Regions from separate parts of the Cellulomonas sp. PS-H5 genome, predicted to be linked through region 1. Evidence: riboswitches for the same ligand, from Rfam matches in the RefSeq annotation. Region 1 holds a riboswitch; each other region holds the start of a gene.
What was found. A riboswitch is a leader RNA that binds a small molecule or an ion and turns the genes downstream of it on or off. The one in region 1 is predicted to bind S-adenosylmethionine.
Positions count from the first base shown of each region.

Region 2: another riboswitch for S-adenosylmethionine. It lies ahead of J5O08_RS09420 (NAD(P)H-dependent oxidoreductase); the one in region 1 lies ahead of J5O08_RS02580 (DUF1737 domain-containing protein).
Region 3: another riboswitch for S-adenosylmethionine. It lies ahead of J5O08_RS09200 (methylenetetrahydrofolate reductase); the one in region 1 lies ahead of J5O08_RS02580 (DUF1737 domain-containing protein).

Region 1 is NZ_JAHVCI010000003.1:37,918-47,374, forward strand. It holds gene purS (phosphoribosylformylglycinamidine synthase subunit PurS) at 1-216, shown strand, start outside; gene purQ (phosphoribosylformylglycinamidine synthase subunit PurQ) at 216-911, shown strand; gene J5O08_RS02550 (hypothetical protein) at 1,289-2,044, shown strand; gene J5O08_RS02555 (hypothetical protein) at 2,254-2,706, shown strand; gene J5O08_RS02560 (hypothetical protein) at 2,723-2,974, shown strand; gene J5O08_RS02565 (hypothetical protein) at 3,004-3,486, shown strand; gene J5O08_RS02570 (O-succinylhomoserine sulfhydrylase) at 3,510-4,763, opposite strand; gene J5O08_RS02575 (rhodanese-like domain-containing protein) at 4,760-5,185, opposite strand; gene J5O08_RS02580 (DUF1737 domain-containing protein) at 5,182-5,391, opposite strand; SAM riboswitch class I at 5,398-5,500, opposite strand; SAM riboswitch class IV at 5,618-5,733, shown strand; gene J5O08_RS02585 (aminotransferase class V-fold PLP-dependent enzyme) at 5,782-7,161, shown strand; gene J5O08_RS02590 (hypothetical protein) at 7,276-7,752, shown strand; gene J5O08_RS02595 (pentapeptide repeat-containing protein) at 7,771-8,394, opposite strand; gene J5O08_RS02600 (hypothetical protein) at 8,471-8,884, shown strand; gene J5O08_RS02605 (hypothetical protein) at 8,881-9,147, shown strand; gene J5O08_RS02610 (MaoC/PaaZ C-terminal domain-containing protein) at 9,178-9,457, opposite strand, start outside.
Region 2 is NZ_JAHVCI010000018.1:36,112-45,568, forward strand. It holds gene J5O08_RS09390 (LLM class flavin-dependent oxidoreductase) at 1-702, opposite strand, end outside; gene J5O08_RS09395 (ABC transporter substrate-binding protein) at 740-1,747, opposite strand; gene J5O08_RS09400 (amino acid ABC transporter ATP-binding protein) at 1,809-2,666, opposite strand; gene J5O08_RS09405 (amino acid ABC transporter permease) at 2,663-3,754, opposite strand; gene J5O08_RS09410 (GNAT family N-acetyltransferase) at 3,751-4,509, opposite strand; gene J5O08_RS09415 (LLM class flavin-dependent oxidoreductase) at 4,574-5,989, opposite strand; SAM riboswitch class IV at 6,478-6,591, opposite strand; SAM riboswitch class IV at 6,818-6,921, shown strand; gene J5O08_RS09420 (NAD(P)H-dependent oxidoreductase) at 6,964-7,545, shown strand; gene J5O08_RS09425 (flavin reductase family protein) at 7,542-8,108, shown strand; gene J5O08_RS09430 (LLM class flavin-dependent oxidoreductase) at 8,169-9,290, shown strand; gene J5O08_RS09435 (NtaA/DmoA family FMN-dependent monooxygenase) at 9,301-9,457, shown strand, end outside.
Region 3 is NZ_JAHVCI010000017.1:63,893-73,349, reverse strand. It holds partial or broken gene hrpA (ATP-dependent RNA helicase HrpA) at 1-2,157, shown strand, start outside; gene J5O08_RS09225 (MFS transporter) at 2,292-3,680, opposite strand; gene J5O08_RS09220 (DNA-3-methyladenine glycosylase I) at 3,919-4,527, shown strand; gene J5O08_RS09215 (ribonuclease PH) at 4,608-4,817, shown strand; gene J5O08_RS09210 (hypothetical protein) at 4,814-5,191, shown strand; gene J5O08_RS09205 (SMP-30/gluconolactonase/LRE family protein) at 5,229-6,158, opposite strand; SAM riboswitch class I at 6,297-6,405, shown strand; gene J5O08_RS09200 (methylenetetrahydrofolate reductase) at 6,399-7,460, shown strand; gene metE (5-methyltetrahydropteroyltriglutamate--homocysteine S-methyltransferase) at 7,469-9,457, shown strand, end outside.

The DNA.
Region 1 (9,457 bases):
GCGCTGCCGCGGCTCGGGTTCGGCCAGTTCACCTCCGTTCGCCAGGGCAAGCGGTTCGAGCTCGAGGTCGACGGCCCGGTCACCCCCGAGGTGCTGGCCGCCGCCGCCGAGGCCGCGACCCAGGTGCTGTCGAACCCGGTGATCGAGGACGTCGTCCGCGTGGCCGACTCCGAGGCCGACGCGGCCGGGACCGTGCTGTCCGAGGGCCTGGCCTGATGACCAAGATCGGCGTCGTCACCTTCCCGGGCACCCTGGACGACCGCGACGCCGCGCGCGCCGTGCGCCTCGCCGGGGCCGAGCCCGTCGCGCTCTGGCACGCCGACGCGGACCTGCGCGGCGTCGACGCCGTGGTCCTGCCCGGCGGGTTCTCCTACGGCGACTACCTGCGCGCCGGCGCGATCAGCCGGTTCGCGCCCGTGATGGGCGAGGTCGTCGAGGCCGCCGGCAAGGGCATGCCCGTGCTCGGCATCTGCAACGGCTTCCAGGTCCTCACCGAGGCGCACCTGCTGCCCGGCTCGATGATCAAGAACGACCACCTGCACTTCGTCTGCCGCGAGCAGGTGCTGTCCGTCGAGCGCGCCGACACCGCCTGGACGAGCGAGTACGCCGCGGGCGAGCGGATCACGATCCCGCTCAAGAACCAGGACGGCCAGTACGTCGCCGACGAGCACACCCTCGACGAGCTCGAGGGCGAGGGCCGGGTCGTGTTCCGCTACGAGGACGTGAACCCGAACGGGTCGCGGCGCGGGATCGCCGGCATCAGCAACGCGCGCGGCAACGTCGTCGGCCTCATGCCGCACCCCGAGCACGCCGTCGAGGCGGGCTTCGGCCCGGACGGCGCCCGCGGCCCGCGCTCCGGCACGGACGGCCTGCGGTTCTTCACCTCGGTGATGCGCGCGCTCGTCTCCTGACCCGGACGCTCGGCGCCCCGGACCCCGCGGGTCCGGGGCGCTCGCGCGTCCCCGCGGCTCCGCGCCGCCGGCTGCGGCCGTCGAGCGTCGAGCGAGTATCCGACGCGTCGAGCGAGTAGTCAGCGGATACTCGCTCGACGCGTCGAGTGCACGCTCGCGGTCGGCTTTCGGGTCGTGGGCGGCGGCCGTCGGGTCGCGGCCGGGTCGCGTCACGTGCGCCCGGGATGTGGACACGGTGCTGCCTCGTCCGGCGGGGCGCGGTTAGGCTGCCCGCGTGTTCCTGAGCCGGGTGTGTTGTCGCTGAGCTGACACCCTCGCGCGCCCGCGGCCGGACGGCCCTCGCCGCGCACCCGCCTCACCCCGAGGACACCACCCCCATGGCTCAGCCCGTGCTGGACCGCGCGCTCGCGGTCGCCACCCGTCACGTCCCCGCCGCCGCCCGCCGCGTCGTCCCGACCCGCCGCGCGCCCGCCACCCCGGACCTCGCGCCCGCCCCGGCGCACGCCGCCCCGGCCCTGGCCCCCGGTCGCGCCCCGGTGTCCCCGCTCCGGGCACCCGCGGATCCTCGCGACGCCGCCCGATCCCTCGGCGCACAGCGCGAGAGTCGGGTGGGGACCAGCGCCCCGACGGCGGCGGACCAGCTCGCACCGGACGCGGAGCGCGCGCCGGTCGTGCACGTCGGCGCCCCGGCCTACGGCGTGCGGACCGTCGAGGCCCGGCCGGAGTCGGAGTCGGGGATCGCCGTGGCCGCCCGCACCGCCGACGTCATCCGGCTCGGCTTCTCCGTCGCGGTGCCCTCCGTCGGGGCGCTCGCCCGGGTGGCCGCCCTCGTCGAGGACGCCCTCGCCGAGGTCGGCCGCGACCGGTCCGCGGTCCGGGTGCTGCTCGACCTGGAGGTCGTGCTCGCCGGTGACGAGCGCACCGCCCGCCGGAAGAGGTCGCACCTGGAGTACCTCGACGCCCTCGCCGGGCTGTCGTGGGCGCCCGCCGACACCCGCGTCGTCACGACCGCGGACCGGCTCGTCGCCGAGGTCGGCGAGGTCGCCCGGCGCGCGGGCGTCGACGGCGTGGTCCTGCACCCCCTGGCCGGCGGCGCCGAGGTCGAGGCGGAGCTCCGCGCGCTGGTGGCCTGACCTCCGGCGCCCCGACCCCGACCGACTCCGATCGACCCCGACGGTGGAAGGTTGTGACGGACGCGCCGCCGGCGTGTCCGTCACAACCTTCCACCGTCGCACCGGCACCAGCACCCGCACCGACCCGGGGCCCGGGCGAGGGCCCGACCCGGGAGGTCCGGCTCGGAGGCCGTCGGCCGTGACCGTGGCTGTCGGTACGGTGGGCTCCCATGACGCGGGTGTGGCACTGGTCGGTCCTGGGCGTGCTGCTGCTGGCCGTGTGGCTGGTCGCGCTCACGGGGACCGGCGACCCCGACGCCCGCGCCGGGTTCCTCGGGTACGCGGTGCTGATCCTCCTGCTGGGCGCGGTGCCGGCCGCGCTGCTGGGCGGCCTGGTCGGCGCCGGGGTGCTGGCCGTCGCGCGCCGCCTGCCGCCGGCCGGTGACCCCCGCCGCCCCCGGGCCCGGGTCGTCGCCGTCGCGGTCACCGGGGTGGGGTCGACCCTCCTGGGCGCGGTCCTCGCCACCGGCGGAGTCGCGGTGGCGTTCGCGCCCGCGGTGCTCGGGTGGTCGGCGCTGCTCGTCGGCCTGCCGCTGACCCTCGCGGCGGCGACCGCGTGGGCGCGCTGGCGCCCGGAGCAGGACCGCCCCCGCCGTCCGGCGCCCGAGGGCACCTACCCCTGACTCCCGGGGGTCCGACGTGCGGGGACGCCGGGATCCCGGCACCCTCGGTCCCCTGCTGAACGGCTGGCCGCTCGTCGTCATCGGCGTCGTCGTGGCGGTCGCCGGCCTGGCCGGGGTGCTCGGACGCCTCGACCGCACGCGGTTCGCGCTGGACAGGCGCGACGGCGAGCCGACCCGGCGCCGGCACGTGCTCCTGCAGCGGCTCGGCGGGGGGATGTTCGTGCTGGTCGGTGTCGGTTTCGTGATCGCCGGGGCGAACGATCTCTGACGGCCGGGCCGCGTCCGTAGCCTCGGCGCGTGACGAGGCTCCGGCACTGGGCGCTGCTGGGCGTCGTGCTGCCGCTGTGGCTCGCGGTGGTGCGCGCCGCGGGGGTCCTGGGCTGGCACCTCGGCCTTGCGGACTGGCTCGTGCTCGTGGCCTTCTGGACGGCGATCACCCTGGTGCCGGTCCTGGTGCCCTGCCTCGCCGTCGCGCTGCTGGTCGGGGCCGGCGTGCTGGCCGTGGGCCGGCGTCTGCCGCCACCCGGGTCCCGGGCCCGTACGGTCGTCGTGGCGGCGGGCACGCTCGCGGTCGCCGCCGTGGCGACCGTCGCCGGGGCGTGGCCGCAGGTGGTGTTCGCGGCGCCGTTCGAGCAGGTCCCCGTCGCGCGGGCGGTGGCCGCCGCGGTAGCCTCCGGCGCGCCGCTGGTGGCGGCCGCGGTCGTCGCGTGGCGGCGCAGCGACCGCATCACGCCGCTGCCCCCGCTGCCGAGCCCGTGGGAGGACGACCCGGCGACGTGACCGCCGTCGGGCCGCCCTCGCCGTCAGCCGCCCAGCGTGCCCAGGGCCCGCTCCAGGTCGTCGGCCAGGTCGTCGACGTCCTCCAGCCCCACGGACAGCCGTACCGTCGACTCCGCGATGCCGACCGCCGCGCGCCCGTCCGGGCCGAGCTTGCGGTGCGTCGTCGTCGCCGGGTGGGTGACCAGCGACTTCGCGTCGCCGAGGTTGTTCGAGATGTCCACGACCCGCAGCGCGTCCAGCACGCCGAACGTCAGCGCCTTGGCCTCCGCGGGCGTCGACCCCTCCGGCACCCGCAGGTCGAGCGTCACCACCGTGCCGCCGCCCGACTGCTGCGCGAGCGCGAGGGCGTGCTGCGGGTGCGACGGCAGGTACGGGTACCGGACCTGCGCGATCGCCGGATGCCCCTCCAGCCGGGTCGCGAGCTCCAGCGCGGACGCCGTCTGGTGCCGGACGCGCAGCGACAGCGTCTCCAGGCCCTTGAGCAGCACCCACGCGTTGAACGCCGACAGCGACGGCCCGGTGTTCCGGATCAGCGTCTGCACCGGCCCGTGCACGAACGCGTCGGTGCCGAGGATGGCCCCGCCGAGCACCCGTCCCTGGCCGTCGATGTGCTTGGTCGCCGAGTACACGACCACGTCGGCGCCGAAGTCGAGCGGCCGGGACAGCACGGGCGTCGCGAACACGTTGTCCACGACGACGACCGCGCCCGCGGCGTGCGCGAGCCGGCTGACCGTGGCGATGTCGACCAGGTCCTGCATCGGGTTGGACGGCGTCTCGAAGAACACCACGTCCGCGGGCGTCGACAGGGCCTCCTCCCACTGCGCGGGCACGTGGCCGTCGACGTAGTCGGTGCGCACGCCCCACTTCGCGAGGATCTCGTCGAAGATCACCACCGACGACCCGAACAGCGCGCGCGCCGCGACGACCCGCGAGCCCGACCGGACGAGCGCGGCGAGCGCGGTGAACACCGCCGACATGCCGGACGCCGTGGCGTAGCAGGCCTCGGCGCCCTCGAGCAGCCGGAGCCGCTCCTCGAACGTCGACACCGTCGGGTTGCCGTACCGCGAGTACAGGAACCGGTCGGCCTCGCCCGCGAACGCCGCCTCGGCGTCGGCGGCGCGCGAGTAGACGTAGCCCTGCGTGAGGAACAGCGCCTCGGACGTCTCCTGGAACGGCGTGCGGACGTGGCCGCCGCGCACGGCGAGCGTGTCCGGGCGCAGGGACTCCCGGGGGAGCCGCTCGTCCCGCCAGTCCGCCGGTCCGGGACCCGCGCTCACGCCTCCCGCCACGGCAGGCCCGCCGCGCGCCAGCCCTGGTGGCCCCGGCGGCCGTCGGGGCCGACGTCGCCCTCGAAACCGGTGAGCACGTTGTACGCCGGGCCGAGGCCCGCGGCGGTCGCGGTGACCGCGGCGGCGACGGAGCGCACGCCCGACCGGCACAGGAACACCACGGGGCGCGGGTCGTCGGCGGTCACGCCGGCGGCGGCCAGGCCGTCGAGGAACGCCGGGTTGGGCCGGCCGAACGCGTCGGTCCACTCGACGAACGCCGTGCGGCCCTCGCCGGCGTCGGCGGTGTCCGGGACGCCGATGGTCTGCCACTCGCCCTCGGTGCGGACGTCCACGAGGACGGCGCGCTCGTCGGTCAGCAGCAGGTCCCAGGCCTCCTGCGGGGTGAGGTCACCCGCGTACGGCGCGGTCACAGCGGGCGCACCGGGTTGCCGGGGGCGGCCGCGGCGGGCAGCACGACGGCCTGGGCGACGATCACCCGCTCCCCGTCGAAGGTGGCGGCAGGCCCGCCGTGGAGCTCGTAGCCCTCGGCCAGGGCGGCGCTGACCCGCTCGCAGAACGAGCGGTCGTCGGGCCCCGTCAGCAGGCGGTAGCGCAGGCGGTCGTCGGTGTCGGTCATGCCTCTCCTCCATCGGATCTGGCGGAAGCACCCTCGGCCGGCCCCGGTGGGGGTCCGCGGGTTGCTGCGGCGTCGACGAGCCAGATCTCTCGGCCGCTCTGGATGGTGCGGCGATGCTACGCCATCGCCCGGACCAGGATGACCGCCCGGCCGCGCCCGGGTGAACCCGTGTCGCACCGTGGACCACGGTTGACACCTGCGCGCGGCCCGCCTCATCCTCGGACGAGGTCATGAGCGCCAGCGCGAAGCCCCGGCTCGCTGGCCGGCAACCCTCCCTCCGCGGCGGGGTGCCCCGGGTGACGACCTGGCCGTCCACCGACCGGTGGCCGGCAAGCGCGGGGTCGCCCGGTCGGCGACCGGGCCCCCACCGATCCGCTCGGGGGTAGTCCCATGTCCGTCACCGCCACCACCTCGTGTGCCGAGGCCGCCCTGCTGCCCGTCGTCGGCGGGGACACGCGCGTCCCGCTGGTCGACGGCCGGTCCGTGCCGTACGCGAACCTCGACTACGCCGCGTCCGCGCCGGCGCTCGAGTCCGTGGCCGCCCGCGTCGTCGAGGTGCTGCCGCTGTACGCGTCGGTGCACCGCGGCGCCGGCTACCTGTCCCAGGTGTCGACGGCGCTGTACGAGGCGTCCCGCGCCACGGTCGCCCGGTTCGTGGGCGCGCGCCCCGACGACGTCGCGGTCATCACCCGGAACACGACCGACGCCCTGAACCTGCTGGCCGGCTGCGTCCCCGACGGCGGCCGGGTGCTCGTCCTGGACGTCGAGCACCACGCGAACCTGCTGCCGTGGGTCCGGTCGGTCCGCGGCTCCGGCCGCACGGCGACGATCCTGCCGTCGGCGCCGACCGTGGCCGAGACGCTGACGGCGCTGCGCACCGAGCTCGCCCGCCAGCCGTACGCGCTCGTCACGCTGACCGGGGCGTCGAACGTCACGGGCGAGGCGCTGCCGATCGCCTCGGTGGTCGCCCTCGCGCAGGAGGCCGGCGCCCGCGTCGCCGTCGACGGCGCGCAGCTCGTGCCGCACCGGGCGTTCTCGCTCGCGGCCAGCGGCGTCGACTACGTCGCCTTCTCCGGGCACAAGACCTACGCGCCGTTCGGCGCGGGCGCCCTGGTGGGCCGGCGCGACTGGCTCGACGCCGGCACGCCGTACCTGGCCGGCGGCGGCGCCGTCCGCGACGTGCGCACCGACCGGACGCTGTGGCAGCCGGCGCCCGCGCGGCACGAGGGCGGGTCGCCCAACGTGCTCGGCGCCGTCGCGCTGGCCGAGGCGTGCGACGCCCTCGCCGCCCTGCCTGCCGGGGCCCTGGTCGAGCACGAGCGCACGCTGCGCGAGCGCCTGGTCGACGGGCTGGCGGCGATCCCGGGGGCCCGGGTGCTGCGGCTGTGGTCCGACTCGACGGACCCGGTCGGCGTGGTCGCGTTCACGCTCGGCGACCACGACTCCGGCCTCGTGGCCGCCTACCTGTCCGCCGAGCACGGCATCGGCGTCCGGGACGGCCGGTTCTGCGCCCACCCGCTGCTGGCCCGGGTCGGCGTGACGGGCGGGGCGATCCGCGCCTCCGTCGGGGTCGGGACGACCACGGAGACGGTCGACCGGCTGCTCGCCGGGCTGCACGCGTACGTCACCGAGGGTCCCGCGGCGTCCTACGAGGTCGTCGACGACTGCTGGACGGTGGCGGACGACACCCGGCCCCGGCCCGCCGTGACCGGCATCGACGCGATCGCGGCGACCGCCGCGGCGGCCTGCGGGCCGGCCGTCGAGGACTGAGACCCCGGCGCCGGGCGGCCCGCGCAGGGGGCGGGTCGTCGGCGCCGGTTTCGGGGTTCCTCCGAGCCGGGACCCCGTGGTGCACTGACCGCGGGGTGCCGGGAGGACGGAGCGGTGAGCGAGGTCGTGGAGACGCCGTACGCGGCGCTGGACCGGGCGCGGGCCCGTCGGCGCCGGAGGTGGCGCCGGGTCGGGCTGGTGACGGCGATGGCGGTGCTCGTGGTCGGCGCGGGCGCCGCGGCCGTCGGATACCCCCGGTGGCAGGCGTGGGATCAGCGCGAGCAGCGCCTCGTCGACGCGGGCGTCGCCGACCAGCAGAGTGCCTGGTCGGAGATCGGCGACGCGCTCCGGTCGGGGCGGGAGGTGCTGCTGGACGCGGGGGCGCGGACCGACGACCACGCGGCGCGGGACGCGCTCGCCGGCCTGCTGGAGGAGGCGACCACCCTGGACGCGATGACGATCCCGGTCAACGGGTCGCGAGCGGAGCAGGGGGCCGAGGCGCACGCGCGCGCGGCGGTCGTGCGCGAGCACGCGGCCCGGATCCGCGCGGCCGCAGCCGCGCTCTCGGCGTCGGTCGGGCCCGCGGGATGACGGCGTGCCGGCGCGGCATCACCGCACCGCGACCCCGAGGTGCGCCGCCAGCGCGCCCGCCAGGTCGAGCAGCTGTGCCTGGCTGATCGTCGCGCCCTTCAGGCCGGCGGTGCCGTCGATGCCCGCGAGCTCCGCGCCGCGCAGGTCGACGTCCTTCAGCTGCGCCCGGGTCAGGTCCAGCCGCCCGACCCGGCAGTCCTCCAGCCGGACCCGCGCCGCACGGACGCCCGCGAGGTCGAGGTCGCCGATGGTGCAGCCGACCAGGCGGACGTCCTGCAGCCGGGCGTCGCGCAGGTTGAGGTAGTCGATCTTGCCGCCCTCGACCGTCACCCGGTCCCAGGAGCCGCCGAACGCCTCGAGCGCGCCGAGCCGGCAGCCCTCGAGCGTGACGTCGCGCCACGTGCCCGAGCGCGCGCGGAGCATCCCCGCCCGGCACTCGGCGAGCGTGGTGTCGACGAGGTGGGCGTGGTCGAGCTCCGCCCCGTCCAGGTCGCACCCCCGGAGCAGGCACTCGATGAACCGGGCGCTCTCCGCGTCGGCGCCGGCGAGGTCGAGGCCGTCGAGCAGGAGGCGGTCGTAGTCGCCCTCGGGCTCGACAGGGCCGGGGTACGGGTCGAGGAGGTCGGTGCGCGGGGCGGGCATGGGTCCAGCCTCGCACCCCGAACCCGGGCTGTGGACGACGGTCGATCGGGGTCCCGGGGCCTCTAGCGTGGTCGGCATGGCGGCGGGAGCGGCGGTGACGCAGGCGGCGCCGGCGCTCGGGACGGCCGAGTGGCTGGCGGAGTTCCTGCTGTCCCCGGGGCCGGCGGCGCTGGCGGCCGTGCTCGCCGCGGTGCTGGGTCTTGCCGCGGCGCAGGCACGGATCCGCGCCGACCGGGCAGCGGCTGTGGCGACGAGGAGGCACACCGCGTGGCTCGCGTCACGGGAACGCGAGGGCCAGGAGCGGGACCGTCGCCGGGCGCAGTGGTGGGAGTCGTACACCTGGGTGGTGGAGCGCCTGGACGGCACCGAGGACGAGGCCCTCGGCCCGGTGCTCAAGGCGCTGGCCGCGGCCGCAGATGACCCTGTGCGGTCGGCGCTCGCGACAGTAACGTGGGAGCAGATCACCGAGCCGGAGGGAGCGGGACGATGACCCCCGACCAGCAGCGGTCGAGCAGCGGCGGCCGCCGCCCGGTGAGCCCGGAGTTCGCCGCGGAGGCACGCGAGTACGTCCGGCGGCTGTCGGAGGGCGGCGACCTGTGGCAGCAGGCCGTGGACCGTGACCGCGAGCGACGCGAGCGGCTGGAGGAGGCGACTCGGCACGAGATGGAGATGGAGCGGTTCTGGACCGCCGAGTACGAGCGCCTCACCCGCGGCGGCCCGATCCGGCGGATGCTCCGCGCCCTGTTCACCTAGGCACCCCGCACCCGCCGGACCGCGCCGGCCTCACCCTCGCCCCCGCACCTCCGCCGTCAGGTGCGGCTTCCGGCGCTTCGCGTCCCACGCCGTCACCGACCACGCCGCGTTCCCCGTCGCCGCGACCCGTACCACCGGCGTCGACGGCAGCAGGACCGGCGACGCGAACTCCACGTCCCAGTCGTACGCCTCCCCGCGCCGGGCGCCGACCGCGGCGAGCGCCCGCGCGGCGGTGAGCATCCCGTGCGCGATGGCCCGCGGGAACCCGAGCGCCCGCGCGGTCAGCGGGTGCAGGTGGATGGGGTTGGCG
Region 2 (9,457 bases), on a different contig from region 1:
GAGCACCCAGAGGTCGAAGTCGGCGCCCTCGACCGGCGGGGCCACGTGCCGGGTGCCGTCGGCCTCGGCGTAGTCGCCCGCCCGCAGGCCGAGGACCAGGCCGAGCTCGTCGCGGAACGCCGCCGGGGTGCGGGACGCGCCGACGACCCGCTTCTGCGCGAGCAGCCGCTCGCGCAGCACGGAGTCGGAGCCGTCGATCGGCGGGGCGCCGGGGACGTACAGGCCGTCGACGACGCGGGGGCCGGCCGCAGGGCGTGCGGCGGGCGAGGGCGGGGCGGGCGGCGTCGGCGCGGCGGCGGACGCGTCCCCGCGCACGGCGTCCGCGCCCGCGGCGGCCCGCGTCCCGCCCGGCGGCGTGAACGCCCGCCCCAGGCCCAGGTCGACCCGCCCCGGGTGCAGCGCCGCGATCGTGCCGAACTGCTCCGCGGCGACCAGCGGGCTGGTGGTGCTCAGCAGCACCGCACCCGAGCCCACGCGGATCCGCTCCGTGCGGGCCGCGACGGCGGCGGCGAGCACCGCGGGCGACGCCGAGCCGACGCCCGGCGACAGGTGGTGCTCGGCGTACCAGACCCGGCGGTAGCCGAGCCGTTCGAGGTCGACGGCCAGGTCGACGGCCGCCCGCACGGCCTGGGTGCCGGTGCCGCCGGCGGGCACGACCGCGAGGTCGAGCACGGACAGCGGGACGCGGGGGTTCTCGGACATGGGTTCTCCTCCTCGGGTGCGGGCGGGCCGTCGGCGCTCAGGCCGTCTTCGGCAGGCCCGGCGGGTTCGTCTCGGGCGCGTCGATCGCCTCGGCCTCCAGGCCCCAGCGCTCGAGGACCTCGGTGTACGAGCCGTCGTCGAACGCGCCCTGCAGCGCGGCGGTCACGGCGTCGGCCCAGCCGCTGCCCTTGAGCGTGGTGACGGCGATCTGCGCGGTGTCCGGCCAGCCGCCGTTGAGCGTCCCGACGACCGTGAAGTCCTGCGGCGAGACCTTGGCCTTGTACGCGGCGGTGGCGTTCGGGCCGAAGGAGGCGTCGATCCGCCCGGACTGCAGCGCGAGGATGGTGTCGCCGTCGTTCTCGAAGTACTCGACCTGCACGGGGTCGAGGCCGGCGGCCTGGTTCTCCTCGTCCCAGGCGAGCAGGATCTTCTCCTGGTTGGTCCCCGAGCCGACGGCGACGGTGAGGCCCGCGATGTCGGAGGGCTCGTCGATCTCCGTGATGTCGCCGCCGGCCTTGACCAGCCAGCCGAGCTCGTCGTTCCGGTAGGACGAGAAGTCGAACAGCTCCTTGCGCTCCTCGGTCACGGTGACGTTCGAGATGGTCGCGTCGACGTCGCCGGACTGGACCGCGAGCGGCCAGTCGGCCCAGGCCTTGACCTGCAGGTCGAGGTCCTTGCCGAGCGCGTCGGCGACGAGCTGGGCGATGTCGGTCTCGTTGCCGATCGGGGTGGCGTCGTCGTCGGCGAGGAACGCCAGCGGGGCGACGTAGGCGCTCACCGCGACGGTGAACGTGTCCTGCTCGGCGAGCTCCGGGGGCAGCAGCGCGATGGCGTCCGGGTTCTCGGCGGTGTGGACGCGGTCCTGGTCCGGGCTCGTGTTCACCTCCAGGCCGGCGGCCTCGGCGGCGTCCCGGAGCTCGCTGCCGGCCTCGGCCGCGTCGGACGTCCCGCCGCAGGCGGCGAGCAGGGCGAGGACGGGCACGAGCGCCAGGGCGGCGTGCGGGCGGCGGCGGGCGCCGGGCGGGCTGGTGCGGGTCGTGCGCATGGCGGGACTGCCTCTCGGGTGGGGTGGGCGGCGGGCGCGTGGCGCGCCGGGCGGGGTGGGGTCAGCGGACCTTGTCGAGGAACGCGCGGGTGCGCGGGTGCGCGGGGCTGCCGAGCACCTGGGCCGCGGGGCCCTGCTCGACCACGACGCCGTCGTCCATGAACACGACGGTGTCGGCGACGTCGCGGGCGAACGCGACCTCGTGGGTGACGACCACGAGCGTCGTGCCGTCGTGGGCGAGGTCCCGGATCACGCCGAGCACCTCCCCCACGAGCTCGGGGTCGAGCGCGGACGTCGGCTCGTCGAACAGCAGCAGCGCGGGCTTCACCGCGAGCGCGCGGGCGATGGCCACGCGCTGCTGCTGGCCGCCGGACAGCTGGCGGGGGCGGGCGTCGGCCTTGTCGGCCAGCCCGACCCGGGCCAGCAGGGCGCGGGCCTCGGCCTCCACCTCGGCCCGCGGGCGGCCCTGGGCCGAGACGGGCGCCTCGACGACGTTCTCCAGGGCGGTCAGGTGCGGGAACAGGTGGAAGTTCTGGAACACGAACCCGATCCGGGTGCGCTGCCGGAGCACGTCGCGCTCGGTGAGCTCGCGCAGCACCTCCCGGCGGCGTCGGCCCCAGCCCGCGCGGCGCCGGGCGTGGCCGATGACCTCGCCGTCCAGGGCGACGAACCCGTGGTCGGGGCGCTCCAGGTGGTTGACCAGCCGGAGCAGGGTCGACTTGCCGGAGCCCGACGGGCCGAGGATCACGGTCACCTCGCCGGGGCGGACCTCCAGGTCGACGCCGCGGAGGACCTCGAGGGTGCCGTAGGACTTGGACAGGCCCTGCACCCGGAGGTGGCCGCCGGCGGGGGCCGGTGGTGCGGCGGGGGTCGTGGCGGCGGCGGGGGCCGCGGCGGGGGCGTGCAGCACGCTGGTCATCGGGTGCCTCCGGTGCGCTCGGTGGTGCGGGCGGCGGTGCGGGGTGCGGTGCGGGTGAGGTGGCCGCGGCGGGCGCCGGCCAGGAACGTGGGCGGCAGGTCCGCGGGCAGCGGCCGGCCGGCGACGCGCGCCGCGGCGACCGCGAGCGTCCAGCGCAGCCGCTGCAGCGGGGTCGGGGGCAGCGTGCGGAGCGCGCCGCGGGCGTAGTGCCGCTCGAGGTAGTACTGCGCGACGGTCAGGACCGTGGTGGTGAGCAGGTACCAGATCGCCGCGACGAGCAGCAGCGGGACCACCCGCTGGTTCCGGCCGTAGATGACGCCGACGGTGTAGAACAGCTCGCCGTACGCCAGCACGTAGACGACCGAGGTGCCCTTGAGCAGGCCGATGATCTCGTTCACCGAGGTCGGGACGATCGTGCGCATCGCCTGCGGCAGCACGATCCGCCACTGCTGCCGGCCCCGCGGGATGCCGAGCGCGGCCGCGGCCTCGTGCTGCCCCTGGTCGACGCCGAGGATGCCGGCGCGGACGATCTCGGCGGAGTACGCCGCCTGCGACAGCCCGAGCCCGAGGACCGCGGCGCCGAACTTGTCGACGACGTCGAGCGTGTCGAAGCGCAGCCACTCCGGCCCGAACGGGATGCCGAGCGAGAGCTCCGGGTACAGGTAGGCGAGGTTGTACCAGAGCAGCAGCTGCAGGATCAGCGGCACGGACCGGAATACCCAGGAGTAGGCCCAGGACACCGACTGCAGCAGCGGCGACCGGGACAGCCGCATCAGCGCGAGCACCGTGCCGAGCCCGAAGCCGATCACCGCGGCGACGGCGGTCAGCCGGACGGTGGCCCACACGCCCTCCAGCACGGACGGCCAGGTCAGGTACTGCGCGACGACGTCCCACTCCCACTGCGGGTTGGTGAGCAGCGAGCTGAGCACCATCGCGAGCAGGACGGCCACGCCGGCGGTGGCGACCCAGCGGCCTGGGTGCCGGGCGGGCAGCACGGGCAGGTCGGCGAGCACCTCGGGGCGGTCGACGTCGGGGGCGGCCGGCGGCGCGCCAGGCCCGGCCGCGGGGGCCGTGGTCGCGGCGCTCACCGGGCGAGCCACTTCTCGAACGCGTGCGGGACGAGGTCGCCCGGGTACGCGGCGGGCTCGAACAGCGGGGTGTACCCCGCCGCGAGGTACAGGCCGACCGCCTCCGGCTGCTTCGGGCCGGTCGTCAGGTAGACCCGGGGGTAGCCGGCCGCGGCGGCGCGCGCCTCCAGCTCGGCGAGCACGACCCGGGCCAGCCCGCGGCGGCGGTGCGCCTCGTGGGTCCAGATCCGCTTGAGCTCCGCGGTCGGCACCGCGGGCGCTCCCTCGGCGTCCCGGGCGCGCGGGTCGGCGAGCCGGGCGACGTCGCCGTGCTCCGGCTCCCACCGGCGGCGGAACGCGCCGCCCGCCACCGGCTCGCCGTCCTCCAGCACGAGCACGAGGGCGCCGTGCGGCGGGGCGAACTCCTCGACCCCGTAGTGCTCCAGCTCGTCGCGCAGCTCGGCCGGGGTGAGCAGGCCGGTGTACCGGGTGCTGTACTCGTGCGCCAGGCCGTCGAGCAGCGGCCCGACCAGCGGGTCGTGCAGCCGGGCGTCGCGCACGGCGAGCCGCGCGGGGTCGAGCGGGGCGGGGTCGATCGAGGCCGGGTCGAGCCGCGTGGGGTCGATCGAGGCGGCGTCGAGCCGGGCAGGGTCAAGCGGGGCCGGGTCGAGCCGGGCACGGTCGATCGAGGCGGCGTCGAGCGGGGCCGGGTCGAGCCGGGCAGGGTCCGGCGCGGCCGCGTGGGACGCGCGTGCCCGCAGCGGGGTCGTGGTCATCAGGTCACCTCTCGGTGGGTGCGGGTGCGGGGTGCGGTGGCGGGCGCCGTCAGGGGCGGGGCTGTCAGGTGAGGGCGAACGGCGCGGCGGACCAGAGGGCCTCTGCGAGGGCGAGCCGGCCGGCGCGGGCGTCCGTACGCGCGTCGGCCCGTCCGTCGCCGCGGGCGGCCGTCGCGCGGCGGCGGACCACCGCCGGGTCGCGGTCGGCGGGCTCGTCGCCGTCGCCCGGCCGAAGCCGGAACGCGCCGGCCTGCTGCAGCGCGGGCACGGTGCGCTCGACGAGCGCCGCCAGGTCCGCCTCCACCGAGGTCGGGAGCGCGACGAACCCGTCGACCGCGCCGTCCCGGACGGCGTCGGCGAGCACGGTCGCCAGGTCGGCCCCGGTGCCCGCGACGACCGCGCCGGCGACGCCGAGGTCCGGCCGGTCGACGGAGCGCACCAGGTCCAGCCGCGCGAGGGCGGACTCCCGGTCGTCGGCGAGGGCGACGTCGACGTCGAGCAGCACGCGCACCGCGTCGGCGGGCCGGCCCGCGGCCACGGCGGCGGCGCGCACCCGGGACCGGGCCGCGGCGGCGGCCTCCAGGTCCGGCGCCGTGAGCCGGGCGACGTCGGCGTACCGGCCCGCGAGCGCCTCGGCGGCCGGGCCCGCGACGGGCACCACCACGAGCGGGCGGTCCGCGGCGGCGGTGCCGTCCCCGTCGCCACCGCGAGCGGTGCTGCGAGCGGCCGACCGGCCGCGGACCGCGAACCGGACGCCGTCGTGGTCGACGCGGAACCGGCCGTCCCCGCCGCGGCGCACCGCGCCGGGCTCCCCCGCGTCCCAGGCGGCGAGGACGGCGTCCAGGGCGGCGGCCGCGCGGTCCGCCCACCGCCGCTCGGCTGCGGCAGCGGCAGCGTCTGCGGGAGCCGCCCCGGCAACGTCTGCGGCGGCGGCTCCCGCGGCAGCGACTGCGGCAGCGGCAGCGGCAGTGCCCGCGGCACCGGCTGCGGCAGCGGCAGAGCCCGTGGGAGCAGCAACGCGAGAGGCGGGCCCGGCCCCGAGGGCCCCCGGCTCGGCGAGGTCGGCGCGGCCGCCGGTCGCACCCGGGCCGGACAGCTGCCAGCCCGCCGCACCTCCCGCCGCGTGCTGCACCCCGCGGACGGCGCCCGCGAGGTGGCCCGGCTCGACCTGGTCGTGCGGGACGCCCGCCACCAGCGCGGCGGTCCGGACCAGCGGGGCGACCCGCGCCGCGGCGACGGCGGCGTCGAGCCGGCCGGGCACCTGCCGACGCCCGGGATGCAGCAGCAGGGCGTCGCCGAGCACCACGAGGTCGAGCAGGCCGCGGTCGGCGCGGTGCACCAGGCGGGCGAGCCGCTCGCCGTCGAACGCGCGGGCGGCGACGGCGCCGTGGGCGCCGACCGCGCCGGGCCGGGCGCCGGCGGCGGTCAGGTCGACGCCGAGCAGCGCGCGGCGGCCGGCGCGGGGGGACGAGAAGGGCATGACGGCTCCGTTCGGGGGCGGGTGGTGCGGCGGTCGCGGGCGCGCCGGGGCGCGCCACGGCGACAGGCGGGCGGCGGATGGACGAGCGGGCAGGGCGCCCCGGCTCGCCGAGATAGGACCCCCGCGCCGAGATCGGACCGTGGAAGGTCCTATCTCGACCCGCGCGTCCTATCTCGGCGCGGGTCGGCGCGGGTCGGCGCGGGCCGGGCGGCCCGCTCGCGCGGATCGGCCAGGTCGGCGCGGTGGGCGTCCCGAGACGTGACCGGGCACGGCTCGGGCGCCGCGGGGCCCGGCTCAGGCGCCGGGCGGGGCCGGCGTCAGGCGCCCCGGGCGGGGTGCCGGACCGGCGGCTGCGCCGTCAGCGGCGACAGCGACAGCGGCCGCCGGGCGCGGCGGCGGTGGTCGGCAGGGCGGGTGCCGAGGGCGCCCACGGCGCCTGCACGGTCCGGCTCATGCGTTCTCCTCGTGTGCCCCCGCCCGGTCGGGCGGGTCCGCGTGTTGTCCGTCGCCGGCGGCGGCGGACCTGGTCCTCACCCGGGGCACCCACCCGCGCGGGGGGTTGCCGTCCGACCAGCCGGGGCTTCGCGTCGGAGCTCATGACCACCCGGCCCGTCCCCGGGGCCCGCCCTGCGGCGCACCCCGGTGGCGAGCCGGTGCCCGGAACCTACGAACCGGACCCGGGGGCGTCAACGGCCGGGCCGCCGCGTCTCGCATGCCGGAGCGATGTCACAGGACCAAGGTCCCAGGCGTTCGCACGGTCCCGGATCGTGAGAACTCGCCCCCCGCCGGCGCCGGCGGACCCGGAGCGGTGCTAGACCTCCGCCCCGAGGTCACGAGTCCCAGCGCCAAGCCCCGGCTGGCTGGGCAGCAACCCCACGTCACGGCGGGGTGCTCCGGGAGATGACCTGGCCGTCGGCCGGCACGCGCCGCTCCGCCGCACGGCAACCGTGATCGACCCCCTTTGCGAGGCCACCATGTCGTCCCCGTCCGTCGTCGCCGTCTCCGGGAACCCGCGCGCCGGGTCCCGCACCCTGGGCGCCGCGCGCGCCGCCGCCGAGCGCCTGGCCGCGCTCACGTCGGCCGACCCCGCCGCCGTCGAGGTCGTCGACCTCGCGACGCTCGCCGGCGAGGTGCTCGCCCCGGCGCACCCCGCCGCCGACGCCGCGCTCGCGCGGGTGGCCGCCGCCGACGTCGCGGTCGTCGCGACCCCGGTCTACAAGGCGTCCTACACCGGCCTGCTCAAGGCGTTCCTCGACCTGTACGGCCCGGATGGGCTGGCCGGCGTCGTGGCCGTGCCGCTCGTGGTGTCCGGCAACCCGGCGCACGCGCTCGCCGGCGAGGTGCACCTGCGCCCCGTGCTCGTCGAGCTGGGCGCGGTCGTCCCCGCGCGCACGCTGACCCTGACCGAGGCCCAGCTCGCCGACCTCGACCCCGCGCTGGACGCGTGGCTGGCCCGGGCCGCCGCGCCGCTCCGCCGGGCGCTCGGGCTCGCGCCGGCCGCGGAGCCCGCCGCGTCCGCCGAGCCCGCCGCCGCGCTCGCCGGGGCGACCCGGTGACCGCCGAGCGCACGGACCTGGGCCCGCTCGAGCGGCTGCTCGCCGAGCAGGACGAGCCCCAGCTCGACCCGCAGCAGTTCAAGCGGGTGTTCCGCCGGCACCCCGCCGGGGTCGCCGTGGTCGCGCTGCGGCACGCCGGCCGACCGGTCGGGTTCACCGCGACCTCGGTCATCTCGGTGTCCGCGGCCCCGCCGCTGCTCGCGTTCTCGCTCGCCTCGACGTCGTCCTCCTGGCCCGCCGTGTCCGCGGCACCCACGCTGGCCGTGAGCTTCCTCGCGGACCACCAGGACGACGTGTCCGCGCGGTTCGCCACCAGCAGCCTGGACCGGTTCGCCGCCGGCGGCTGGTCCTCGCTCCCGACGGGCGAGCCCGTGATCGACGGCGCCGTGTCCTGGGTGCGCGCCCGCGTCGTCCAGCGCACGCCGGTCGGCGACTCGTACCTCGTGTCGCTGCGGGCGCTGTCCGCGGGCGGCCCGGACGACGCCGAGCCCGGCGACGGCGCCTCGCCGCTGGTCTACCACGACCGCACCTACCACCGGATCGGCGCGCACACCGCCCTGTGACGCCGCGGCCCCGCCGCACCCGCCCCGATCCCGCCGCTCCCCCGACCCACCGGAGACCCCGTGACCGTCCCCCCGCTCCTCACCGGCCTCGACGTCGACGGCGCCGGCGCGCACCCCGCGGCCGCCGCGCTGTCCGGCCTCGCGCCCGCCGACCTCGTGTCCGGCGCCCGCCTGGCCCGCGCCGTCCGGCACGCCGAGCACGCCGGCCTGACCTTCGTCACCTTCGCCGACGCCGCCCTCGCCGCCGTCCCGGGCGACCCCACCCGGGCCCGCCTCGACGCGGTCACCCGCGCCGCGTTCGTCGCCCGCACCACCACGGCGATCGGCCTGGTGCCCGAGGTGCCCACCACCTACCCCGAGCCGTTCCACGTCGCGACGCAGCTCGCCTCGCTCGACCTGGCCGGGTCCGGCCGCTCCGGCTGGCTGGCCGCGGTGACCCCCGGCGACGCCGCCCCGGCGGCGTACGGTCGCGCGCCGGTCGCCGACCTCGGCCGCGAGGCCCGGGACGTGGTCCAGGTCGTCCGGGACCTGTGGGACTCCTGGGAGGACGACGCGGTGATCCGCGACGTCGCCACCGGCCGCTACGTCGACCGGGACCGGATCCACCGGGTGGACTTCGCCGGGGAGTCGTTCTCCGTCGTGGGCCCGCTCATCACGCCGCGGCCGCCGCAGGGCCAGCCCGTCGTCCTGGCACGGGCCGGGGACGTCGCCGGTCCCGGCAGGGACGGCGAGCGGCTCGTGGACGTCGTGCTGGTCGGCGGTCCCGACGCCGCGGGCGCCCGGGCCGCGGCACAGGCTGCGGCAGACGCCGACCCCGGCGCGCGGGCGGTGGTGGAGGTGCAGGTGGTCCTCGACGCCGGCGGTCGCACGGCCGCGGACCGGCTCGCCGAGCTCGACGCCGCCGGGCTGTGGGCGCCGGGCACCGCGCTGCGCCACGTGGGCACGGCAGCCGGGCTGCACGCGCTGCTGGCCGAGCTCGCGGACGACCCCGCGGTCGCCGGGGTCCGGCTGCTCGCCGCCGCGCTCGACGCCGACCTGCCGGTGCTGGCCCGGGACGTGCTGCCCGCCCTGCGCGCCGACCGGCGGGCCGCCGCCCCGCGCGCGGGCGCCACCCTGCGCGACCACCTGGGCCTCGCGCGGCCCGAGAACCGCTTCGCGGGCGCGGCCCGCGCGACCGCCTGAGGAGCCCGCCGTGACCCAGCACACCGAGCCGAGCGACCACACCGCCGACGACCGGTACCCGATCACCCGCCCCGACGCCGAGGTCCACTTCGGCGTCTTCTTCCAGGGCGTCAACCACACGACGATCTGGTCCGACCCCGAGTCCGGGTCGCAGACCGACTTCGCGT
Region 3 (9,457 bases), on a different contig from region 1:
GGCTCCGGGCTGGCCAAGAAGCCGCCGGCCTGGGTGATGGCGGGCGAGCTCGTCGAGACCTCGCGGCTGTGGGCCCGGGACGCCGCGCGCATCCAGCCCGAGTGGGCCGAGGACCTGGCCGGGCACCTGGTGAAGCGGTCGTACTCCGAGCCGTCCTGGTCGTCCAAGCAGGGCGCGGCCATGGCCCTGGAGCGGGTCATGCTCTACGGCGTCCCCATCGTCACCGGGCGGCGGGTGCTGTTCGGGAAGGTCGACGCCGAGCACGCGCGCGAGCTGTTCATCCGGCACGCGCTCGTCGAGGGCGACTGGACCACGCACCACGCGTTCTTCGCCGAGAACCGCCGGCTCCTCAAGGAGGCCGAGGACCTCGAGGCCCGGTCACGGCGCCGCGGCCTGGTCGTCGACGACGACGCGCTGTTCGACTTCTACGACGAGCGGATCCCCGACGACGTCGTGTCCGCGCGGCACTTCGACCAGTGGTGGAAGGGCGCCCGCCGGAACGACCCCGACCTCCTGACGTTCACGCGCGAGCTCCTGGTGACGGACGAGGGCGGCGTGGACGAGTCGTCGTTCCCGTCGACCTGGCCGCAGGGCGACCTCGCGCTGCCGCTCACGTACCAGTTCCAGCCCGGCACGGACGCGGACGGCGTCACCGTGCACGTGCCGCTCGTGGCGCTCGCCCGGGTGCGGCCGGAGGGCTTCGACTGGATGGTGCCGGGCCTCCGCGAGGAGCTGGTCACCGCGACGATCCGCGCGCTGCCGAAGCCGGTCCGGGTGCAGCTCGTCCCCGCGCCTGACGTCGCCCGGGACGTGGTGGGCTGGCTCGACGCGCACACCGCCTCGTGGGAGGACACCGTGCGCGCGGCCGACGCCGCGCCGTCGTACGAGACCGCGTTCCGGCAGGCCGTCCGGGCGCTCCGCGACGTCGTCGTGCCCGACGGCGCGATCGACCTCGACCGGCTCCCGGCGCACCTGCGGATGACGTTCCGGGTCTCCGACGACCGCGGGCGCGTGCTCGACGAGGGCAAGGACCTCGCGGTGCTGCAGCGGAAGCTCGCGGCCCGCACCCAGGACGCGGTCTCGACGGCCGTGCGGAGCGCGGTGCGGGACGCGATGGCGGACGCGCGGGCGCGGTCGGGGGGCACGGGCGGCGACGGCGGCCCCGTCCCCTCGGCCGGACGGGGCGGGGCGGCGGCCGTCCCCGGTCCCGGGGCCCGGGGCGCGACGCCCGCGCTGCCCGGCTTCGACGGCGCCGACCTCGACACCTGGCCCGCCGACCTGCCCGGCGGCGCCCTGCCGGAGCGCGTGGAGACGCAGGACGCGAGCGGGCTCACGGTGCGCGGCTACCCGGCGCTCGTCGAGCACGGCTCCGGGGCGGCGACCGTCCGGGTCGAGGTGCTGGCCGACGCCGGCGACCAGGCCGTCCGGCACCGCCGCGGGCTGCGCCGGCTGCTGGTCCGCGACGTCGGGCTCGCCCCGGGCCGGATCACCTCGCGGTGGTCGGGGACCCAGGCGCTCACGCTCGCGGCCAGCCCGTACCCGAGCACCGAGGCGCTGGTCGCCGACGTGCAGCTCGCCGCCGTGGACCGGCTGCTGACCGAGCACCTCGCCGGGCGCCCGGCGACGGCAGTCCGGTCCGCGGACGCCTACGCGGCCGTGCGCGGGTTCGTCCGCGACCGGCTCGAGGACGCCGTGCACCGCGTGGTGCAGGACCTGGTCACCGTGCTGGCCGCGGCGCGGGACCTCGACGGCGCCGTCCGCGGCACCCGGTCGCTCGCGCTGCTCGGCACCGTGCGCGACGTCCAGGAGCAGGCCGAGCGCCTGGTGCACGACGGGTTCGTCTCCGAGACCGGCGCCGACCGGCTGCCGCACCTGGCGCGCTACCTGCGCGCCGCGGCCTACCGGCTCGACAAGGCGGCGGGCAACCCCGCGCGCGACGAGCAGCTCGCCTGGCAGGTCCGGGACCTGGAGCAGCTGCTCGGGCAGACCCGCGCCCGGGTGACGAGCCGGACCCTCGTGCCGGCCGACCTGGCGGCGCTCGACGACGCGCGGTGGCTGCTGGAGGAGCTGCGCGTGAGCCTGTTCGCCCAGCAGCTCGGCACGCCGGTGCCGGTGAGCGAGAAGCGGATCCGCAAGGCCCTGGCCGCGCTGGCCTGAGCGGCGCGCCGACCGCCGACCGACCGCGCTGGCCCACCCACCCAGCACGACGCCGAGATAGGACCTCCGCGCCGAGATAGGACCGTCAGCGGTCCTATCTCGAGCGAAAGGCCCTATCTCGGCGTGAGGCCCGGTCAGTCCGCGTGCGAGGACCTCGCGTAGTCCTGGTCCTTCGTCTCCCGGGACAGGATCAGCGCGAGCAGGGTGAGGACGCCCATCGCCGACAGGTACACGCCCACCAGCCAGGTGCTGCCGTCGGCCGCGGCCCACAGGGCGAGCGCCACGATCGGGGCCAGCGCCGCACCGAGGATCGACGACACGTTGTAGGCGACCGCGGAACCGGTGTACCGGACGTTCGTCGGGAACAGCTCGGGCAGCAGCGCGCCCATCGGGCCGAACGTGGCGCCCATCAGGAGGAACCCGAGCACCAGGAACGCCTGGGTGAGCGCGCCGGTGAACACGAGGTCGTCCCGCACGGTGAGGAACAGCGGGAACGAGAAGCCGAACACGATGATCGCCGACGTGACGCCGATGAGCAGGCGCCGGCGTCCCAGCCGGTCGGCCAGCGGGCCGGACAGCATCGTGAAGATGCCGAAGAACAGCACGCCGATGATCTGCATGAGCACGAAGTGCACGTACGGGATCCCCAGTCCGCCGGGCTCGCCGTCCTCCGGCGCGACGGCACGGGTGCCGTACGTCAGCGTGAAGTTCGTCATCAGGTAGAACAGCACGTAGGTCGCCAGCATGATGAACGTGCCGAGCAGGGTCTCGCGCCAGTGGAACTTCAGCGTCGTGCCGAGCGGGACCTTGGTGATGGTGCCCTTCTTCTCGGCCTGGGTGAACGCCTCGGACTCGACCAGCTTGAGCCGCACCCACAGGCCGATGATCACCATCACGGCGGAGAACAGGAACGGCACGCGCCAGCCCCAGGACATGAACGCGTCCGAGCCCTGGCCGAGGACGCCGTTGATGATGAGGAAGATCCCGTTGGCGATGATGAAGCCGAGCGGGGCGCCCAGCTGCGGGAACGTGCCGTACCAGGCGCGCTTCCCGGCCGGGGCGTTCTCGGTGGCGACCAGCGCGGCGCCCGACCACTCGCCGCCGAGCGCGAAGCCCTGTGCGAGCCGCAGCACCAGCAGCGCGACCGTGGCGCCGACGCCGATGTGGCCGAACGTCGGCAGCAGCCCGATGAGGAACGTCGCGACGCCCATGGTGAGCAGCGAGTAGACCAGCGTCGTCTTGCGGCCCCGGCGGTCGCCGAGGTGGCCGAAGAAGATCGCACCGATCGGGCGCGCCACCATCGCGGCGCCGAACACCGCGAACGACGCGAGCAGCGCCGTGGTGTCGTTCCCGGTGGGGAAGAACAGCTTCGGGAACACGAGGACGGCGGCCGTCGCGTACACGTAGAAGTCGTAGAACTCGATGGTGGTGCCCACGAGGCTCGCCGCGATGACGCGGGACGGCGAGTTGAGCGGCCGGGACTCGGCCGGCGGCGTGGTGGTGGGCACTGCGGTGGCTGACATGCGGGGCTCCTCGACGATCCGGGTGGCGCGGACCACCGGCGGTCGTCGGGGTCGGCTCCAGGTCGGCTCGCGGGACGGTCGGTGCTCCAGCGCTCGGGCGACCTTACGCCGTCTCACGTGTCAGACAAGTCGTGACCGCATGATGGACGCGCTGGTGCCGTCGCCCCCAGGGCACGCACGCGGTGCGGGCTGTGGAGGGCGGCGACCGGGTGTCGCACCGGTGCGGCAGAGTGGCGGCATGACGAGCAGCGACGCCCCCGACACCCTCCCCGCCCCCGCGGGCCGCCGCTGCTTCGGCGACGGCGACCCGCTCTACGAGCGCTACCACGACGAGGAGTGGGGCGTGCCCGTGCACGGCGAGCGCGAGCTGTACGAGCGCCTCACCCTCGAGGCGTTCCAGTCCGGCCTGGCGTGGATCACGATCCTCCGCCGCCGCGAGGGGTTCCGCGAGGCGTTCGCGGGGTTCGACCCGGCCGTCGTGGCGGGGTTCGACGAGCACGACGTCGAGCGGCTCATGGCGGACACCGGGATCATCCGGAACCGCGCCAAGATCACGGCGGCCGTCGCCAACGCCCGCGCCCTGCTCGAGCTGCACGGCCGCGGGTTCAGCCTCGACGAGCTGTTCTGGTCGGCGGCGCCCCTGGCCGCCGGCACCCGCCCGCGCCCGCGCACGTTCGCGGACGTCCCGGCGACCACGCCGGAGTCCGCGGCCCTGGCGAAGGAGCTCAAGCGGCACGGGTTCCGGTTCGTCGGGCCGACGACGGCGTACGCGGCCATGCAGGCGTGCGGGATCGTCGACGACCACCTGGCGGACTGCCCCGTCGTCCTGGCGCGCGCCGCGGGCTGACGCTCCGGCCCGCCACCGACCGCCGGGACGCTGCTAGTGGGACATTGCCTTGAGTGTCTATCCCGCACAGGACTACGCTCGTGAAACGGACTGCGGTGCTGCGCCGGGTCCGGCGAGCCGCCCGCGACGCGGGTGTGCCGTACGAGGTCGTCGAGCTCACGAACCACACGGGCGTCGTGGTCGGGGGCGTGCGCTCGACGCTCGGCCGGCACTCCGAGATCGACGACGTCACGGCTCGGAAGTTCTTCGACCAGTTCGCGTCGGTGCTCGGGAAGGGGTGGTGGCGGTGACCCGGTACACGGTCACGGCCGAGCGCGGGCGTCGCTGGTGGGTCCTCCAGTGCGTCGAGCACCCCGGGGCCATCTCCGAGGTGGCTCGCCTGGACCAGGCAGCGACCGCCATGCGCGAGGCGATCGCCTTCGTCGCGCAGGTCGACCCCTCCGACGTCGAGGTCGACCTGCGGCCGGCCGTCCCCGACGAGGTGGGCGCGCACGTCCGCGCCGCCGAACGCCTGCGCGCGGAGGCGCACCGCGCGAACCGCGAGGCCGCCGTCGAGTCGCGCGCGGCAGCCCGGGTGCTGCGCGACGCCGGGCTCTCCGTCCGCGACGTCGGGACCGTCCTGGGCGTGTCGCACCAGCGCGCCCACCAGCTCCTCGCGGGTTGACGGACCGGCTACCTCGCGGCGGCCGCCCGACCCGTCGTCAGCCCTCCCCGAACGCCCGCACGGGCAGCCCCTCCACCGCCACGTCCGCGCCGAACACCGCCCCCGCCACCGGGTCCCCGTCCGCGTGGGCGGTCGTCACGTACGCCCGCCCCGAGCCCGGCGCCCCGAATCCCAGGCAGGTCACCTGCGCCGTGGGCACGCGGACCGCGCCGAGCGGGGTCGCGTCCGGCGCGAACCGCAGCACCGCGCCCCCGCCGTACAGCGCGACCCACAGGCAGCCCTCCCCGTCGACCGTCGTGCCGTCGGGCTGCGGCCCGTCCGGGTCGAACGACAGGAACGGCTCGGGTGCGCCGGCCGCACCGGTGGCCGCGTCGTACGGCAGCCGGTACACGGTCGCGGCGCTGGTGTCCGTGACGTAGAGCGTCGCGCCGTCCGGGCTCCACTGGAGCCCGTTGCCGACCCCCACCCCGGTGAGCACCGCGTCGACCTCGAGGCCGCCGTCCCCGGCGACCACGCGGTACACGGTGCCGTCGCCCGGCGAGCCGTCCCGCGGCATCGTCGCGACCCACAGCCGGCCGGCTCGGTCGACGCCGCCGTCGTTGAACCGGTAGTCGCGCGGCATGTCCGCCGGCCGGGTCAGCGGACCGAGGGTCGTGCCGTCGTGCACGCCGAGGCCGTCCGCGGTCGCGAGCAGCAGCCCGCCCGCGGCGGACGGCCAGGCGAGCGAGACCGGGGACGGCACGCTGACCACGGCGTCGCGCGCGTGGTCGCCCTCGGCCCAGCGGTGCACGCTGCACGCGTCGATGTCGACCCAGACGACCGAGTCGTCCCGCGCGTCGTGCACGGGCCGCTCCCCCAGGCGCGCGCGGACCTCGCCGAGGACCACGGCCTCGGGCGCGTCCCGCGGCACCAGGGCCCGGGCGTCGATCCGGCGGTCGGGCAGCGGGACGGTGCGCAGGTCGGTCATCCCACGCAGCCTGGCACGGCGCCGTCGCGCCCGCCCGGCCACGGGCGCGGCCCCGGACCCGGGGGTGTGAGCCCCGTCACCGAAAGATGACGCGTCAGGGGCAGTGGACGGCGACGGCCGCCGGGCCTAGTGTGGCGGCACCCATCCAGAGCGACCGAGAGACCTGGCTCGTCGACGTCGCAGCAACCCCCCTCCTCACCGAGGGTGCGGGTGCTTCCGCCAGGTTCGATGGAGCTGACGATGAGCAGTCACGACGTCCCTGCGCACCTCGCGGGCACCGCCGTGCCGGACGGCCTCGGGGCCGTGGACCGCCCGACCGTGTCGTTCGAGCTGTTCCCGCCGCGGAACCCGGACGCCGCGCCCCGGCTGTGGTCGACGGTGCAGCAGCTCGCCGCGGCCCGCCCCGACTTCGTCTCCGTCACGTACGGCGCCTCGGGCAGCACCCGCACCACGACCCGGCAGCTCGTCCGGCGGCTGCTGCGCGAGACCTCGCTGACCCCGATCGCGCACCTCACCTGCGTCGCCAGCTCGCGCGAGGACCTCGCGGCGACGATCGAGGAGTTCCTCGACGAGGGCGTGCGGTCGTTCCTGGCCCTGCGCGGGGACCCGCCCGCCGACCGGTCCTGGGAGCCGCACCCCGAGGGCCTGCCGACCGCGAGCGCCCTCGTGGAGCTGCTGCGGGACGTCGAGCGGCGGCGGTGCGCGGGCAGCCCGGCGCAGGCGGTGCGCGCCGCCACCCGGCCGCTGTCCGTCGCCGTGGCGGCGTTCCCGCGCGGCAACGCGGGGGCCGGCAGCACCCGGGAGCAGGACGTCGCGGCCCTGCTCGCCAAGCAGCGCGCCGGCGCGGACTTCGCGATCACCCAGGTGTTCTACGACGCCGGGTCGTACCTCGAGCTCGTGGCCCTGGCGCGCGACGCGGGCGTCACGATCCCCATCCTCCCGGGCGTGATCCCCACCACCGACCCGGCCCGGCTCCGCCGCGTGGCGCAGCTGACCGGCGTGCCCGTCCCGAAGACACTGCTCGCGCGGCTCGACGCGTTCGACGCCGACGACCCGGCGGAGGTCGCGGCGCGGCACCGCCTGGGCACGCGGCTGGGCGTCGACCTGGTGAACGCCGTCCTCGACGGCGGCGCGCCCGGCGTGCACCTCTACACGTTCAACGCCCACGGCCCCGCGCTGGACCTGCTCGACGGCGCGGGCCTCGGCGGCGACGCCCCGCGGGCGCACCTGCGCGTCCCCCCCGAGCCGGCGGCCGCCGCGGCCGCCCCCACGACCACCCCGACCCCCGTTCCCACCAGCTGAGGCGAGAGATGACCGACCTGACTCACCCGTTCCCCGCCGGCACCGTCCTGGGCTACCCCCGGATCGGCCCGCGCCGCGAGCTGAAGAAGGCCCTCGAGGCGTTCTGGGCCGGCCGCGCGAGCGCCGAGGAGGTCGAGGCCACCGCCGCCGACCTGCGCCGCCGGACCCGCACCCGCCTGGCCGAGCTCGGCCTGGACACCCGGCTGCCCGCGATCCCGAGCGCCTTCTCGTTCTACGACCACGTGCTCGACGCGGCCGCGGTCCTCGGCGCCGTGCCCGAGCGGTTCGCCGACCTGCTCGCCGCCGACGGCGGCCTCGACCTCGCGGGGTACTCGACCGTGGCCCGCGGCCGCGGCGACGACCTGCCGCTCGAGATGACGAAGTGGTTCGACTCGAACTACCACTACCTCGTCCCGGAGATCGGCCCCGCGACGCCGTTCCGGTACGCCAGCGACCGCCCGGTGCGCGAGCTCGCGGAGGGCCTCGCGGACGGCGTGCTCACCCGCCCGGTGCTGGTCGGCCCGGTGACGTTCCTGGCGCTCGCCAAGGCCGCCGAGGGCTCGCCGGAGGACTTCCTGCCGATCGACCGGCTCGCCGACGTGCTGCCGGTGTACGCCGCGCTGCTCCGCGACCTCGCCCGCGCCGGCGCCACCTGGGTGCAGCTGGACGAGCCCGCCCTGGTCTCCGACTCGACCGGCGTCCCGGCCGACCGGCTGCTCGCGGCGGCCGCCGAGGCGTACCGCGCCCTGGCGACCGACCTGCCCGCCGCCGAGCGCCCGGCCATCCTCGTGGCCGCGCCGTACGGCGACCTCCAGGACGCGCTGCCGGTGCTGGCGGCCACGGAGGTCGAGGGCCTCGCGCTCGACCTGGTCCGCGGCGCGCTGCCCGCCGGCCCCGTCGAGGGCCTGGAGTCGAAGGTGCTCGTCGGCGGCGTGGTCGACGGCCACAACATCTGGCGCGCGGACCTCGACGCCGCGCTCGGCTCGCTCGAGTCGCTCGAGGGCCTCGGCGCCCGGCAGGTCGCCGTCGCCACGTCGACGTCGCTGTTCCACGTCCCGCACGACGTCGAGGACGAGCCGCAGCTCGACCCGACGCTGCGCTCCTGGCTCGCGTTCGCGGACCAGAAGGTCGCCGAGGTGGTCACCCTGGCGACCGGGCTGACCGAGGGCCGCGAGGCGGTGCACGCCGAGCTGCTCGCCGCCGCCGACGCGCGCCGGTCCCGCGCCGCGGCGCCGGGGGTCGTGCGGCCGGAGGTGCGGGAGCGGCTCACCGGGCTGCCGGCCGACGCGTTCCACCGCGGCGACTTCGAGGGGCGCCGGGTGGCGCAGGCCGAGCGCCTGCAGCTCCCCGCCCTGCCGACCACGACGATCGGCTCGTTCCCGCAGACGCCGGAGATCCGCGTGGCCCGCGCCGCGTTCGGCCGGGGCGAGCTCACCGCCGCGCAGTACGAGGACGAGATGAAGGCGGAGATCCGCCGGGTCGTCGAGCTGCAGGAGGAGTTCGGCCTCGACGTGCTCGTGCACGGCGAGCCCGAGCGCAACGACATGGTGCAGTACTTCGCCGAGAACCTGGACGGGTTCGCGGTGACCGCGAACGGCTGGGTCCAGTCCTACGGCTCGCGCTGCACCCGCCCGTCGATCCTGTGGGGCGACGTGTCCCGGCCGGCACCGATCACGGTGCCGTGGACGACGTACACGCAGTCCCTCACCGCCAAGCCGGTGAAGGGCATGCTGACCGGCCCCGTGACGATCCTGGCGTGGTCCTTCGTCCGCGACGACCAGCCGCTGGCCGACACCGCGAACCAGGTGGCGCTCGCCCTGCGCGACGAGATCGCCGACCTGGAGGCTGCCGGGACCGCGATCGTCCAGGTCGACGAGCCCGCGCTGCGCGAGCTGCTGCCGCTGCGCGCCGCCGACCACGACGCCTACCTCGACTGGTCGGTGCGCTCGTTCCGGCTCGCGACCTCGGGCGTGCGCCCCGACACCCAGATCCACACC